One region of the Paenibacillus sp. MER 180 genome, then DNA from elsewhere that is predicted to be linked to it. Evidence: riboswitches for the same ligand, from Rfam matches in the RefSeq annotation. Region 1 holds a riboswitch; each other region holds the start of a gene.
The links. Region 1 has a riboswitch for thiamine pyrophosphate ahead of M3661_RS00905 (hypothetical protein). Riboswitches for the same ligand answer to the same signal wherever they lie in the genome.
Positions count from the first base shown of each region.

Region 1 (3,142 bases):
GCTTGACCGCGTATTTCGTCAGTCAGTTCTTAGATGTGAAGCTCTTTAGTTGGGTGAAGGAACGATACCCGAAGGCAGGCCAATTGTGGATTCGAAGCAATGGTAGTACAGGAATTAGCCAAATGGCGGATTCGCTCGTATTTTGTACGATTGCGTTTGCTGGCATGGTGCCTTGGGATGTATGGTTCCAAATCTTTATTACTACTTATGTCATTAAGCTCATCATCTCGGTGTTGTCGACACCAGTTCTATATTGGGCTAGAAGCTTCCCTGTTCGTGGAGATGTGGAAGGGCAGCAAGCGAAGTAGGGAGCGCACATTGGTTGACTTAGTAAAGCGGCTCTAACTTCATTATATAAAGAAGACCCCGATACCGATATGGTGTTGGGGTCTTTTGTATATGTACTCTAGTATGGTCACCATTGTCTAGAAGCATTTTGTCTAGAAGCATTATGCCTAGAACCAGTCCGTCAATCAAGGGTGATGGCCGCAATGATAAGGAATGATTTCTGTTCGATATTGATGCGAATTCGTTGATTCGGATTCTCCAAATCCATATGAGGCAGGGAATGCTCCAGCCACAGCAGCACGAAGCAGCCAAGCAGCAGGCCGAATGCAATCACGATTTTGGCGATCGTATCATACAGACATCCTCTACGCCAAGAAATCAATGAGGTAATTATTTTGAGTTAAAATGGAAGATTGTCCCTTGTTTCACATGGAACTTTTTTCGACAGGAATCTAGTGAATATGAGCAATCTGCTGTCATAAAGCATACGAATAACGAAGTTGATGGGAGATATAAGCATTGCCCCAATGATCAGCGGACACTTTGCAATTTCTGTTTGTCACTGGACTTTCTGATGGATGAGGACTATAATTACCCGTGTAATATGGTAGCTTCGATAACTGCATATGCACGCTAGGGGTGCTGGAATTTGGCCGGCTGAGATTGTATCCCATTAAGATACCGACCCTTACACCTGATCTGGGTAATGCCAGCGTAGGAAAGACGTTGAACCGCGTCATTATTGTTATAATTAGGTTGCTTGCTTATTCGTCATGCTCTGCATGAATGTGCGCTGCTTTGGGCAGAATGGACATAATTGCTGTACGGATGAACGAATGCCGGATGACCTTATTGACGTGATTCATCGTATGATGCACATTCGCATATACGCGTAGAACGGCACACAAAGCGTCCCAGAGGGGGCGCTTTTTTTTGTGGATCTGAATCGTGTTGCAGGACGGCGGGACGGGAACTTGCTCATCCATACATATACGATCGAGCGGATCGTCCAACTGGTGAATGCGGCAGGCGTTATCGAAGCACTTTCTAAATTCATGATCGGCTCTCCACTAGTGAGGGAAGGAAGAGAAGGGGGATTCATCATATGCAACGGACACGCTTTACACGAGGGTTGATGCTGGCGCTCGTTATCATGATGACATTTGCGCTCGCTGCTTGCGGCGGCAAGGGTCAGGAAGCAGGACAAGGGAGCCAGACAGAGGGGAACACGGCACAGGAGCAAGGAACGGATAAAGCGAAGGAGAAGCGCGATGTTAAGATTGTGCTTGATTGGACGCCAAATACGAATCATACCGGCTTGTATGTAGCCAAGGAGAAGGGCTACTATGAGGAAGAAGGTCTGAATGTCGAGATATTGCAGCCGAGTACTGGCGCATCAGATGCGATGATCGCATCGGGAGAAGCGCAATTCGGTGTTAGTGTTCAGGAAAGTATTACGATGGCTCGACAACAAAATGTTCCGATCGTGTCGATTGGTGCGATCATTCAGCATAATACATCAGGCTTTGCCGCGCCGAAGGACAAGAACATCAAGTCACCTAAGGACTTTGAAGGCAAAACGTATGGCGGCTGGGGTTCTCCGGTTGAGGAGATGATTATCCGCACGATTATGGAAAAGGACGGCGGCGACTATAGCAAGCTGAAGAGCGTCAACATGGGCAATGCCGATTACTTTACAGCCGTGAAGAAGGATATTGATTTCGCGTGGATCTTTTACGCTTGGACAGGTATTGAAGCAGAGCTTCGCGGTGAGCCGATTGATATGCTGTACGTCAATCAATATGCGAAGGAACTCGACTATTATACGCCGGTTCTTTCGACAAGCGAGAAGCTGATCAAGGAAGATCCTGAATTGATTAAGGCATTCATGCGTGCTACGTCCAAGGGCTATCAATATGCGATTGACAATCCGGAAGATGCAGCCAACCTGCTGCTTAAAGCTGTGCCGGATTTGAACAAAGACCTGGTTATCGCAAGCCAGAAATGGCTCAGTCCGAAGTATAAAGACGATGCACCTCGCTGGGGCGAGCAAAAGCGTGACGTATGGGCAAATTACATGAATTGGCTCGTGGAGAACAAATTAATGGATAAGAGCATCGATGTAGACAAGGCGTTTACGAATGACTTCTTGCCAGCTTCATAAGCCTATACGGTTATAGGAATAGGCAATGGGCGCATATGCGCCCTTTTGCTGTATATCGTTACCTGTGTATATCGTTATAGGATATCGATACGAGATAATCGTCACCAAGACCGTTACAAGTTGATCATTACATGAGGATTGAGAAAGAGGAGGAGAAGCAAGATGGCGAACAGTTTAGTAAGCATTCAGATCATTCCGAAGACGAAAAATGGGGAAGACGTAATTCCCTATGTAGATCGTGCAATCGAAGTCATTCAAGCATCGGGTGTGAAATATCAGGTAAATCCACTGGAGACAACGATGGAAGGCGAACTTAGTGAACTCTTCCGTATTATTGAGGATATGAACAAGGCCATGATTGAGATGGGAAGCATCAATGTATTGTCGCAAGTAAAGATTGTGTATAAGCCTTCCGGCATTACGATGGATGAATTGACGGTGAAGTACCGGCCATGAGTGGACGTCGAATCGCGAAGATCGGTCCTCCGATCATTGCATTTATCATATTCCTCGCCATATGGCAGGCAGGAGTAATGGTGTCAGGCATTGAGAAGTGGATGCTGCCCAGTCCGCTCGATATTGTACAAGAGGCCGTAAGCAATGGTGGCGGTCTGCTTATGCATACATGGGCTTCTGTTCAATTGACGCTCATTGGTTTCTGTGTAGGCACCGCTGTCGGCCTGCTGCTGG
Region 1 covers NZ_JAMAVT010000001.1:223,725-226,866, reverse strand. Annotated here, with positions in the region: gene M3661_RS00915 (queuosine precursor transporter) at 1-308, shown strand, start outside; gene M3661_RS00910 (hypothetical protein) at 470-622, opposite strand; TPP riboswitch at 914-1,027, shown strand; gene M3661_RS00905 (hypothetical protein) at 1,224-1,424, shown strand; gene M3661_RS00900 (ABC transporter substrate-binding protein) at 1,394-2,452, shown strand; gene M3661_RS00895 (thiamine-binding protein) at 2,615-2,908, shown strand; gene M3661_RS00890 (ABC transporter permease) at 2,905-3,142, shown strand, end outside.

Region 2 (3,142 bases), on a different contig from region 1:
CACCAAGCGTGTTCTGTACCGTCACAGCCGTAATCGCTGACATGCCGAATACGTTCAGCTCTTGGAAGGTCTTGATGTCAGCTTGAATGCCGGCGCCGCCACCGCTATCGGAACCGGCAATCGTCAATGCTCGTGCGACCATCATAGCCATACCTTCCTTCTAGCGGAGGCTTGGCGAGGGGTGATCGTTGAAGCTGCTGTATCGAATTGGTCGGTCTCTGCCAAGGCATCAAGAAATGCAGTTTGGAAGCTACCAGGACCTCGGTGGCCGGCTGTTCGATAGGCATGGGCGGCTGCGCCCCCATAATAAGACATCGCTGCGGCTCCTGCCAGCAATAAATCAGATTCTACCGCAGCGAATGCGCCGATGACCGATGTCAGCAGGCACCCGCTTCCTGTAATGTTCGTCAACATCGGATGACCGCCATTAATGATATAGCCGGTTGTGCCGTCCGTAATAACATCCTCTTTTCCTGAAATAGCAACGATGGTGCCGAATCGTTCGGCTGCCCGCGCAGCAAGATCGAACAACGCTTCAGGGGAGCGAAGGGAGCTTTCAGACTCCACGCAATCCACGCCCTTGATCTCGCCAGCCTCCCCCATAAGCTGGGCAATTTCCGCGGCATTGCCGCGCATAATCGAGATGCGCAATTCCTTTAGCATCTTCACCGACACCTTTGTCCGATACGGCGTTGCGCCTGCGCCTACTGGATCGAGAATAACGGGAATGCCATGTACATTCGCCGACCGTCCTGCAATTAGCATAGCTTCTATCATGTCAGTATCGAGCGTGCCAAGGTTCAATACGAGCGCATCTGCTGCCTTGGCCATGTCCGCTACCTCTTCCTTGGCTGAAGCCATCACAGGGGAGGCGCCAATGGCTAGCAGACCGTTAGCGGTAAAGTTGGCGACGACGATATTCGTCATATTGTGGATGAGGGGGCGCCGTTCCTTAATACGTTGGGGGAAGAACTGCATATCGATCATCCTTGTTTCACCTCTGTCTTCTCCGCCAAGCGTACCGGCCAGTCTTCTACTTGATAAGCCATGTCCCAAAACATATATTCCAGCTGGCAGCTAGTCAGAAAATGCTTCTTCAGCTGCTGCTTGCGTGCTTGCGACAGCGATTCTGCCCATTCATCCAGCATTCGGCGCATTTTGTCCGTAACTCCGCCGCCGAGGTCTCCATAGAAATGAATCCACTCATAGAACGGATGGGTCTCATCTGGATTCACTTCTTTTAGCAGACGTTGTCCGATCTCCGTATATGTCCATGGGCACGGCAGCAAAGCCGCAATAATATCTTCTAGGGTTCCTTCGTGGGCCACGGTAAGCATATGGGACACATAATGGCTCGCAGAAGGGGCGAGCGGGTAGCCTTGCAGTTCTTCGAACGTTACGCCTGCCACGTTACAAAAATTATGATGGGGGTGTATCTCGCTATTCAGCACAAACGAGATTTGCTCGTTGAAAAGAGCCATTGTCTCTCGGCTGTTACATTTGGAAATCGCAATGCCGTAAATCCGAATAAAGGCATTCAAATATTCAAAATCCTGCTTTACGTAGTGAATCAACTGTTCTTTCTTGACAGTACCTTCAGCAATTCCCCGAACGAATGGATGATCCATAATGGCATCGTATATCGGCTCTGCTTCGTGTCTCAGTTCCTCCGTAAATGTAAGCATGAACAGCACCTCCGCATGATTGGATAGATGATGAATGCATGCTGAAATCTGGTCAAGGAGCACTTCGCGGCAGCCAAAAAAAGCCGCCCCGAAATGGAGCGGCTTCATCATGTCCATACAAAAAGACCATGAGGCCGGCTCCACTTCCCTCCGCCGGTATTACCCGGATCAGGTTCAAAGGGTCCAAGAATTCTTGTCTCAGCCGCCTATGCGGCTCCCCTAGTGGATTTCACGTCATATTCATCTTACGAACTACTTTAGCATTGATGGAGATAATTGTAAAACGTTAGTTTTCTGAACCATTCGGTCAAAACGATAATTTGTTAGTGCTTGGAGTGAAGATTCGTATTGCAATTGACGCTGCGACAACTGATACAATAACCTCATAAGGCGCCTTATGATACGTCAAGTGATAGAGGTTGATGATAGTGATGAGCAACATGATAGGAATCGACAAATTATCGCAGGAAATCGGTGTGACGAGCCGAACCCTGCGCCATTGGGAGTCGCAAGGGTTGTTTGCGAGTCAACGCGATACCAGTTCTGGCTGGAGGATGTATGATGAACAGACCGTGCTTGCAATCCGCATTACAGCCTGGTTAAGAGGGTTCGATATTGGGATTAGAGAGATTAAAGTGGTGCTGGCGGATATGACGTTCCGAACCGCACATCAGGTAATGACTCAGTATGCACACGAGATGATTGAGCACAAGAATGAGTGCATAACGAAGGAACTAACATTGAAGAAATGGTTGGAGCAGTTGCACAAGTACCTCAATGAACCGATTACGGCTCAATTGCTGCTGCAATTATGTCATGAACCGTTCCTACATTCAAATATGAAACATGAGGTGACAATGCCGATGAGTAATCAGTGGAGTTATTCTCCAGCATCGATCAAATTCGTAACCCTTCCACCAATGAGAATGGCTTGCCATGTTGTCGTAAGCGCATCACCAGAAGAAGAAGCGATCGAATCATTAGTGGACTGGCTCGTGCAAGCTGAACTGCAAGGAACGGCACGGCTATTTGGAAAAAATGAAGAACCACTCCCTGACGTTGAATCGAACGTTTACGGTTATGGTGCATATGCCTCCATTCCAGAAAATATCGATATACCAAGTCATTTGGCGGAGGCTAGGTTCTCCGGCGGGGTGTATGCCATGATGGAGAGTACAGATGATATTACGGGATCGTGGCAATTATTGATGGAGAAATTGAACGAGCATCCTGATTACGAGCCTGATTCGGAGGCAAGATTCTGTTTGGAGGAGCACATACGAAATGCCAACCCAGCAGGAAGCAGCAACGCTTATTGGCTGCAGTTATTCGAACCGGTTCGAAAGAAAATAAAATAATAAACATGAAATCCCCGGTGCAGTCGTTGCGCCGGGGATTGCTTTTCATGGGATAGGAGAGAGGGCAGCTCGCTTTGCGGTTTCTTTATTAAGAAGTCG
Region 2 covers NZ_JAMAVT010000016.1:79,969-83,110, reverse strand. Annotated here, with positions in the region: gene thiD (bifunctional hydroxymethylpyrimidine kinase/phosphomethylpyrimidine kinase) at 1-142, opposite strand, end outside; gene thiM (hydroxyethylthiazole kinase) at 142-987, opposite strand; gene tenA (thiaminase II) at 984-1,685, opposite strand; TPP riboswitch at 1,814-1,916, opposite strand; gene M3661_RS22860 (MerR family transcriptional regulator) at 2,117-3,043, shown strand; gene M3661_RS22855 (histidinol phosphate phosphatase domain-containing protein) at 3,132-3,142, opposite strand, start outside.
Region 2: it holds a riboswitch for thiamine pyrophosphate, as region 1 does, so the genes downstream of both, tenA (thiaminase II) here and M3661_RS00905 (hypothetical protein) in region 1, are expected to answer to the same signal.

Region 3 (3,142 bases), on a different contig from region 1:
GCTCATCATAGATCGAATCCGTTAGAAACTGCATCTCAGGATTCTGAAATACGAAGGCGAGTTCGGCTGGAGGCTGCTTTCCTCTATTTCTGAATCGCGGGAACCATCGCTTGCGAGCTGGTGCTGGCAGCTCTTGACCCTCAATAAGATACATGCCTGTAGTACGCAGAATTTGCATAAGAGACAACAATAGTGTGCTCTTGCCAGCGCCGTTCTCTCCAATAATCGTAATCCATTCACCCGGATAAATATCTACGCTGGGGACGGATATGCGACGAATTTCTTCATAGTAGCCGCTAAAATCACGCAAAGAGAGCAGTGGCTGCACGGCTTGCAGACGCGCGTAAGTGCGCCCGCCATCTTGCTTGCAATGAGGTTGTTGATATTCGTTCGCCGTTCGTTGCTGCGATATGGCTTGGTAAGCTTCTGAATGAATGTAGTCCTGCCATACACCTGGATACCAAATGCCATATTCAATGAGCTTATCTTTATGATGTAGAAATACATTTTTCGGCTCGTCGTCCGCAATGATTTGTCCAGTGCTGTCGAATAGCACCACACGATTGATAATGTCGATAACATGCTCGATTTTATGCTCCACGATTAGAATAGTGGAGGAATCGGCAGCTTGTTTCACGGTGTCCCAGACTTGCTTCGTTCCTTCTGGATCAAGAAGCGCTGTGGGCTCATCGAGGAACAACACCTCTGGTTCTAGCAGCAGGACGGACGCAAGCGCGAGCCGCTGCTTCATGCCTTGGGATAGCGTATGGATTTCTGTATGCAGATTGTTGAACTGCAATCCCACTCTTTCGAGTATGCCTGTCATGCATGCTGGCATTTGATCACGGGGGATCGAGAGATTTTCCAGTACAAACGCGAGCTCTTCATCTACATATGGCATGCAGAACTGGCTGTCCGGATCTTGGAATACGAAGCCCCAGCTTGAAGGAATCTTAATCTGATCGTATTTCATCGGTACTTCAATAGAGTGGGGCATAATTCCGCTTAATACTTGCAGCAGTGTTGATTTGCCGCAACCGCTTGGCCCGAGGAGCAATACCTTCTCGCCGATAGAAATGTGGAAGGAGAGGTCCTTGAACAGCAAGGAATCCTCTCCTGGAAATGTTAGGCGCAAGCGGTCAACAAATGCAGACGAATTCGCATGAGATTCCTGTTGCATGTGTAACCACCTTATTCCGAATTTGTGGCGTACGCACAAATTTTATCTATTCATATTATGCGTGCTATTGATTAAGTACCGCGTAATCCTCTTTGGATACAGGACGTATGGATTTGGTCACCCCTGTCGCTTCCAATGCGCGAACGAGCAAGCCGGCAAATACGCCAGCGAAGATGAACGCACTAATGACACGAAGTCCGTACTTCAAGACGAGCACCCATGTCTCGTAATCTGCATATCCGTAACCGAGATCGATCATGAATGAGCCGACTGCGGACAGAATGCCAGCGATGCCTGCGATGACGATGCTGTGCTTGCGGTATCCGGTCATGGTGAATGCCAATTCTGCTGCCAGACCTTGTACACAGCCATACACAATCGTCTCCAGTCCCCAAGCAGAGCCAAGAATAGCCGATAAATTAGCGGCAGCAAGACTTGCCAGGAAGCAGACGCCGGGCTTGCGAATGACCAGGTACGCGAATGGGCCAGCCATAAACCACATGCCATATGTTAATTGTCCTGCTTGCGGGAACAGCGGCTTCGCGAGACTGTAGACGCTCTCCCACATTTTGAAGATCACACCAAATACGACCCCGATCATCACGGTAATGAGAATATCCGTGAACTTTAATTTGTTGCTTCTCTGTTGTTCTGGCAACATAACCCTCTCCTTTGTTGTATAGTTAGCATACAAAAAACCGTCTGGCAACCAGACGGTAGAAGAGTCCTAGATCACAGCAGAGCATGATCACATGACAAATACAGATTCTCTACGCTGGCATTACCCAGATCAGATTAACGGTCAGTAGCGGTATACTTATCTACAATCTCAGCTTGATTCCTCAAGCCCCCGAATTTGTATGACTATGCAATTGCTCATATCATACAATATTCATGTTAGGTTGACAACGAAATGTTTACAAAAAAACATAAAAGATACGAGGAAGTTAGAAGTCTATGAGGTTGAAATTGTTCGCTGGACAACATAGAAGAGGAGGAGTGGTGAGCGTGTTTAGGAGATTTGGAGAGAGAATAGAACAAAATGAGGATCAGGAAGAAACCCTGATCCTCATTAATAGTTAATCGTGTGAAGCTGTAGAATGTCGTCTCAATGACAAGCTGTATACGATCCCTCCGCAAGCAAGGACTGCTATGAGCAGCATAATCAGGCCACTGTATAAGGGAAATGAAGCTTCATTGGCAACGGCAACGGTAGGTGTCAGTGAAGTCAGCAGCCAACTATGTGTAAGCAGACCGCCGACTACAGCGATGCCGATGCCTTCAGCTATAAAGCATGCAAAGCTGAGCATGCTCATGCCTTCTCCTGCTTGGTCAGGTGCTAGTGATTCTGCAACGGATGCAGATATAACTGTCTTAATGAATGACAACCCTCCGAACACGAGCACGAGGGCGAACGTCATCAACCATGGAGAATCATTCCCCCATGCAATGAGCGTGACGAAACTGAATGTGACGAGACCTATTCCAGCGACAAATACAAATGAAGTTCCTCTCTTATCAACGAGAGTTCCACCGAGTATGCCGAACAGAATGACGCTGAGTGTCCCTGGGAAAATGATCGCGCTGCCGATAACGGCGGTCGAAAGTTGGTGTACATCCCGCATGAAGTAAGGAACCATCGAAATAAATCCAGCTACCGTTCCTAGCAAAATGGAACCAGCAAGCGTGCCGAGTACATATGGGCGATTAGCGAACAGGGACGGAGCAATAAACGGCTCGCGAATACGGCGGATATGGAAGGCAAACCCAAGAACGAGAATCATACTGCAGACAAGATAGAACCAGACATATGTCGTAGTAAACAAGGTAAATAGAATAATGCCTGCTGACAAGAGGGCAATGCCGATGATATCTGTTCGTCCATTGCGAGAAGGCTCCTGCGGCAGTGCGGTCAAGAAGAAGGGGAGACTGACTATCGTCATTACCGGAATGACAAACAGG
Region 3 covers NZ_JAMAVT010000005.1:161,299-164,440, reverse strand. Annotated here, with positions in the region: gene M3661_RS10120 (ABC transporter ATP-binding protein) at 1-1,180, opposite strand, end outside; gene M3661_RS10115 (ECF transporter S component) at 1,245-1,841, opposite strand; TPP riboswitch at 1,931-2,044, opposite strand; gene M3661_RS10110 (MFS transporter) at 2,260-3,142, opposite strand, start outside.
Region 3: it holds a riboswitch for thiamine pyrophosphate, as region 1 does, so the genes downstream of both, M3661_RS10115 (ECF transporter S component) here and M3661_RS00905 (hypothetical protein) in region 1, are expected to answer to the same signal.

Region 4 (3,142 bases), on a different contig from region 1:
TGCAGTGATCTGCGTCCTGATGATAGCAGCGATTATTGTATCTCTCCTTAGCACGAACCTATTTATGAGGCGGTATATAGATGAACTGGTCGTTGCTAAAATTAATGGAACGGATATTTATCGATACCCTTTCCATAACATTAGCGAGCATTTGCTGGACAAGTACGGCGGTTGGTTCGAAATCGTGAATGAGTCAGGCGAAATCATTTTTGTCAAAGGAAACAAAGAGGACGACATCAAGCATTACGAAGACGGTCAAATGTATGCCAAGATGGATGTAGAGCGCAACGATGATGCAATCTCCTACCATGCATACCAAGCCAAAGGGCCGAACGGCGAATCTTATGTATTGCTGTGGAAAATTCCTGAGCGCTTGTTGAAATTATCAACTGCGACAACGATCTTTGCTGCGTTATTAGCAATTTTATTATTTATCCTGCTTTACTTTTACGCCCGCTATTCGGTTAGACAAGTGAAAAAGCCGTTGCGGCAAATCTTAGAAGGCATCAAAGAGATGGAGCACTTCAATTACACGAAGCGGCTTCATTATTCAGCCGAACAGGAATTCGCGGAAATACAAGATGCGTTTAACGGCATGGCTGAACGATTGCAGCGCACTTCTGCTGAGAAGGAAGCCGCCGAGAACAATAAGCGAAACATGCTGCTGCATCTATCGCATGATTTGAAGACGCCGATTACTTCAATTTACGGTTATTCGCAGCTTCTGTTGGACAATCAGGCACTGGAAGACAAAGATACCCGCAAATATATTCAATACATTTACGATAAGTCAGCTTATATGGCCAATCTGATCAAAGATTTATTTGAACTGGCGAAGCTGGATGACAAGCATACGGAATTGAGCAAAGAGAAAGTGAACGTTACGAAATGGTTCCAGCAGCTCGTGGTGGAATTTTATCCGGAAATAGAAGAGAAGGGATTTGAGCTTGAAGCACATATCCCGGAAGAACCGCTCTATGTCAAGATGGACAAGATTCATATGAGTCGCGTCATCACCAACTTAATTAGCAATGCACTGCGATATAATCCAGCGGGAACGGTGCTCTATGTCTCATGTGCACGACAAGAAGGAAACGTTATACTGTGGATCGGAGACGACGGTATCGGCGTTCAGGAGCCGATCAAGGAACATATTTTCGAAGAATTCATCCGCGGCGATGGCCCGATTAAAGACAGTACAGGCTTAGGTCTCGCCATTTGCAAAAAAATCATAACGCTCCATGATGGCACGATTGAACTAACGCAGGATCAGTGTTACCATACCTTGTTTCAAATCACGTTGACTATTACGGAGGACTAGAGTTCCTTCACGATGTCGGGCATCACCTTCAGGCTTCGATACCACGGATCGTTTGCATGCCCGGATCTAGCCCATTGCAATATTAAGCTCCAGTTTGAAGTATTCCTTTTGGTGTTACACCCTTTACAAACGGATCATCCCGTGTATAATGAAAGCTGTCAAGCATATGAACGATGGAACAACTGCATAGTGAATTTCGAACACTAGGGGTGCTGTAACAAGCTGAGAGACAGCGGCAACGCTGTTAACCCTTATAACCCGAACTAGATAATACTAGCGTGGGGAAGTGTAGTCGACTGATTGATATAAGCTGCGGCTTCATCATGTTCGTCATTGCATGAAGCCATGTCATACCCTTGTATCCTCAAGCGTAACTGCACCGACTCACGGTGCAGTTTTTTTGTTGTCTGCTGACCACAATTTGATTCGTCAGGGAGGATATAAGTTATGAGTCAGTTATCTTGCGGTACGAGCCGCATCGTTGGTTGTCGCTTTTCCATCTATCCGATGAGCGATCGCTTTGTTGAACTTATTTTAGGAGCGTTGCGAGACACAGACATGTCTAAGGTATGGTGCCATACCGATGATGTCAGCACCTGGGTTCGTGGGCGCAGTGAACATGTATTCGATGTCGTTCAGTCAATTTTTTTACATAGCGCGGCAAGTGGAGAACATGTTGTGCTGAATGCTACGTTCTCTGTTGGCTGTCCGGGCGACACACAAGGAGATGCCTTCATGAGTACGGACGAAATTCGAATGAATGCGGAACGATATCAAGCGATTCCTCTCAAGGTCGCAGCTCATTTTGCGCTCTATCCGCTCGGAACGGCAGATTACATGGATACGATCTATGAGATCATTGGCCTTGCTAAGGAAGAAGGCACTTTCGATGAGAGCGCTCATTATGCAAGCCGCTTAGAAGGAGATGCACAGCGAGTATTTGCTACACTTGAGCATGCCTTTAATCGGGCGAGAAAATCAGACAAGTCCCATGTGGTGATGACAACTACGATGTCAGCCAACAGCCCTTCCACAAGGTAGCAGCTGAAGATAAAGAATTTCCAAAATGCAAGCTACAAACCCAACGGACTCATCCGATCATCGTTCTAAGAAAAGAGGAATGTTCATGAATTCGCGAAACAGCCAATGGAAATTACGAGATATCGTCGTTCTCAGTTCATTATCTGTTGTGTTTGCCGTCATTTATCTGCTCTTCTTGCAAATAGGCAATGTGCTTGTTGGCTTTATGGGGCCAATGGGATATGAAGTCATCTTCGGCATTTGGTTTATCGTATCGATCATCGCCACCTATATTATCCGCAAACCGGGGGCTGCGGTCATCTCAGAGACAGTCGCTGGACTGATTGAGGTATTAATCGGCAACGCCGTAGGGCCTATTTTGATTGTATCCGCCCTAATTCAAGGTTTGGGTGCCGAAGCCGTATTTGCCGCTACAAGATATCGGAATTATTCAACCAAAGTGCTCATGCTGGCTGGGGTGGGATCCGCTGTATTCAGCTTCGCATGGGGGTATTTCCGCAGCGGTTATGCGGCCTACTCTGTTGGTCTCATCATCGCGATGTTCGTCGTTCGCTGTATAAGTGGCGCACTCCTCTCGGGTCTGCTTGGCAAATGGATTGCGGACGCACTGGCCAATACAGGAGTTCTTAGAAGCTTCCCAATTGCAAAGGGGCAGCGATAACATGGCAAGCCCAGCGCTTCTCAATTCCAAGTACCCAGCACAATTGAATATACAACGTGACGTCGAGCATGGAACTCTTATTGCACTGGAAGCCACTGATCTGACACTCGCCTTCGAGA
Region 4 covers NZ_JAMAVT010000004.1:33,217-36,358, forward strand. Annotated here, with positions in the region: gene M3661_RS07475 (HAMP domain-containing sensor histidine kinase) at 1-1,321, shown strand, start outside; TPP riboswitch at 1,517-1,623, shown strand; gene M3661_RS07480 (Ykof family thiamine-binding protein) at 1,769-2,362, shown strand; gene M3661_RS07485 (ECF transporter S component) at 2,448-3,023, shown strand; gene M3661_RS07490 (ABC transporter ATP-binding protein) at 3,025-3,142, shown strand, end outside.
Region 4: it holds a riboswitch for thiamine pyrophosphate, as region 1 does, so the genes downstream of both, M3661_RS07480 (Ykof family thiamine-binding protein) here and M3661_RS00905 (hypothetical protein) in region 1, are expected to answer to the same signal.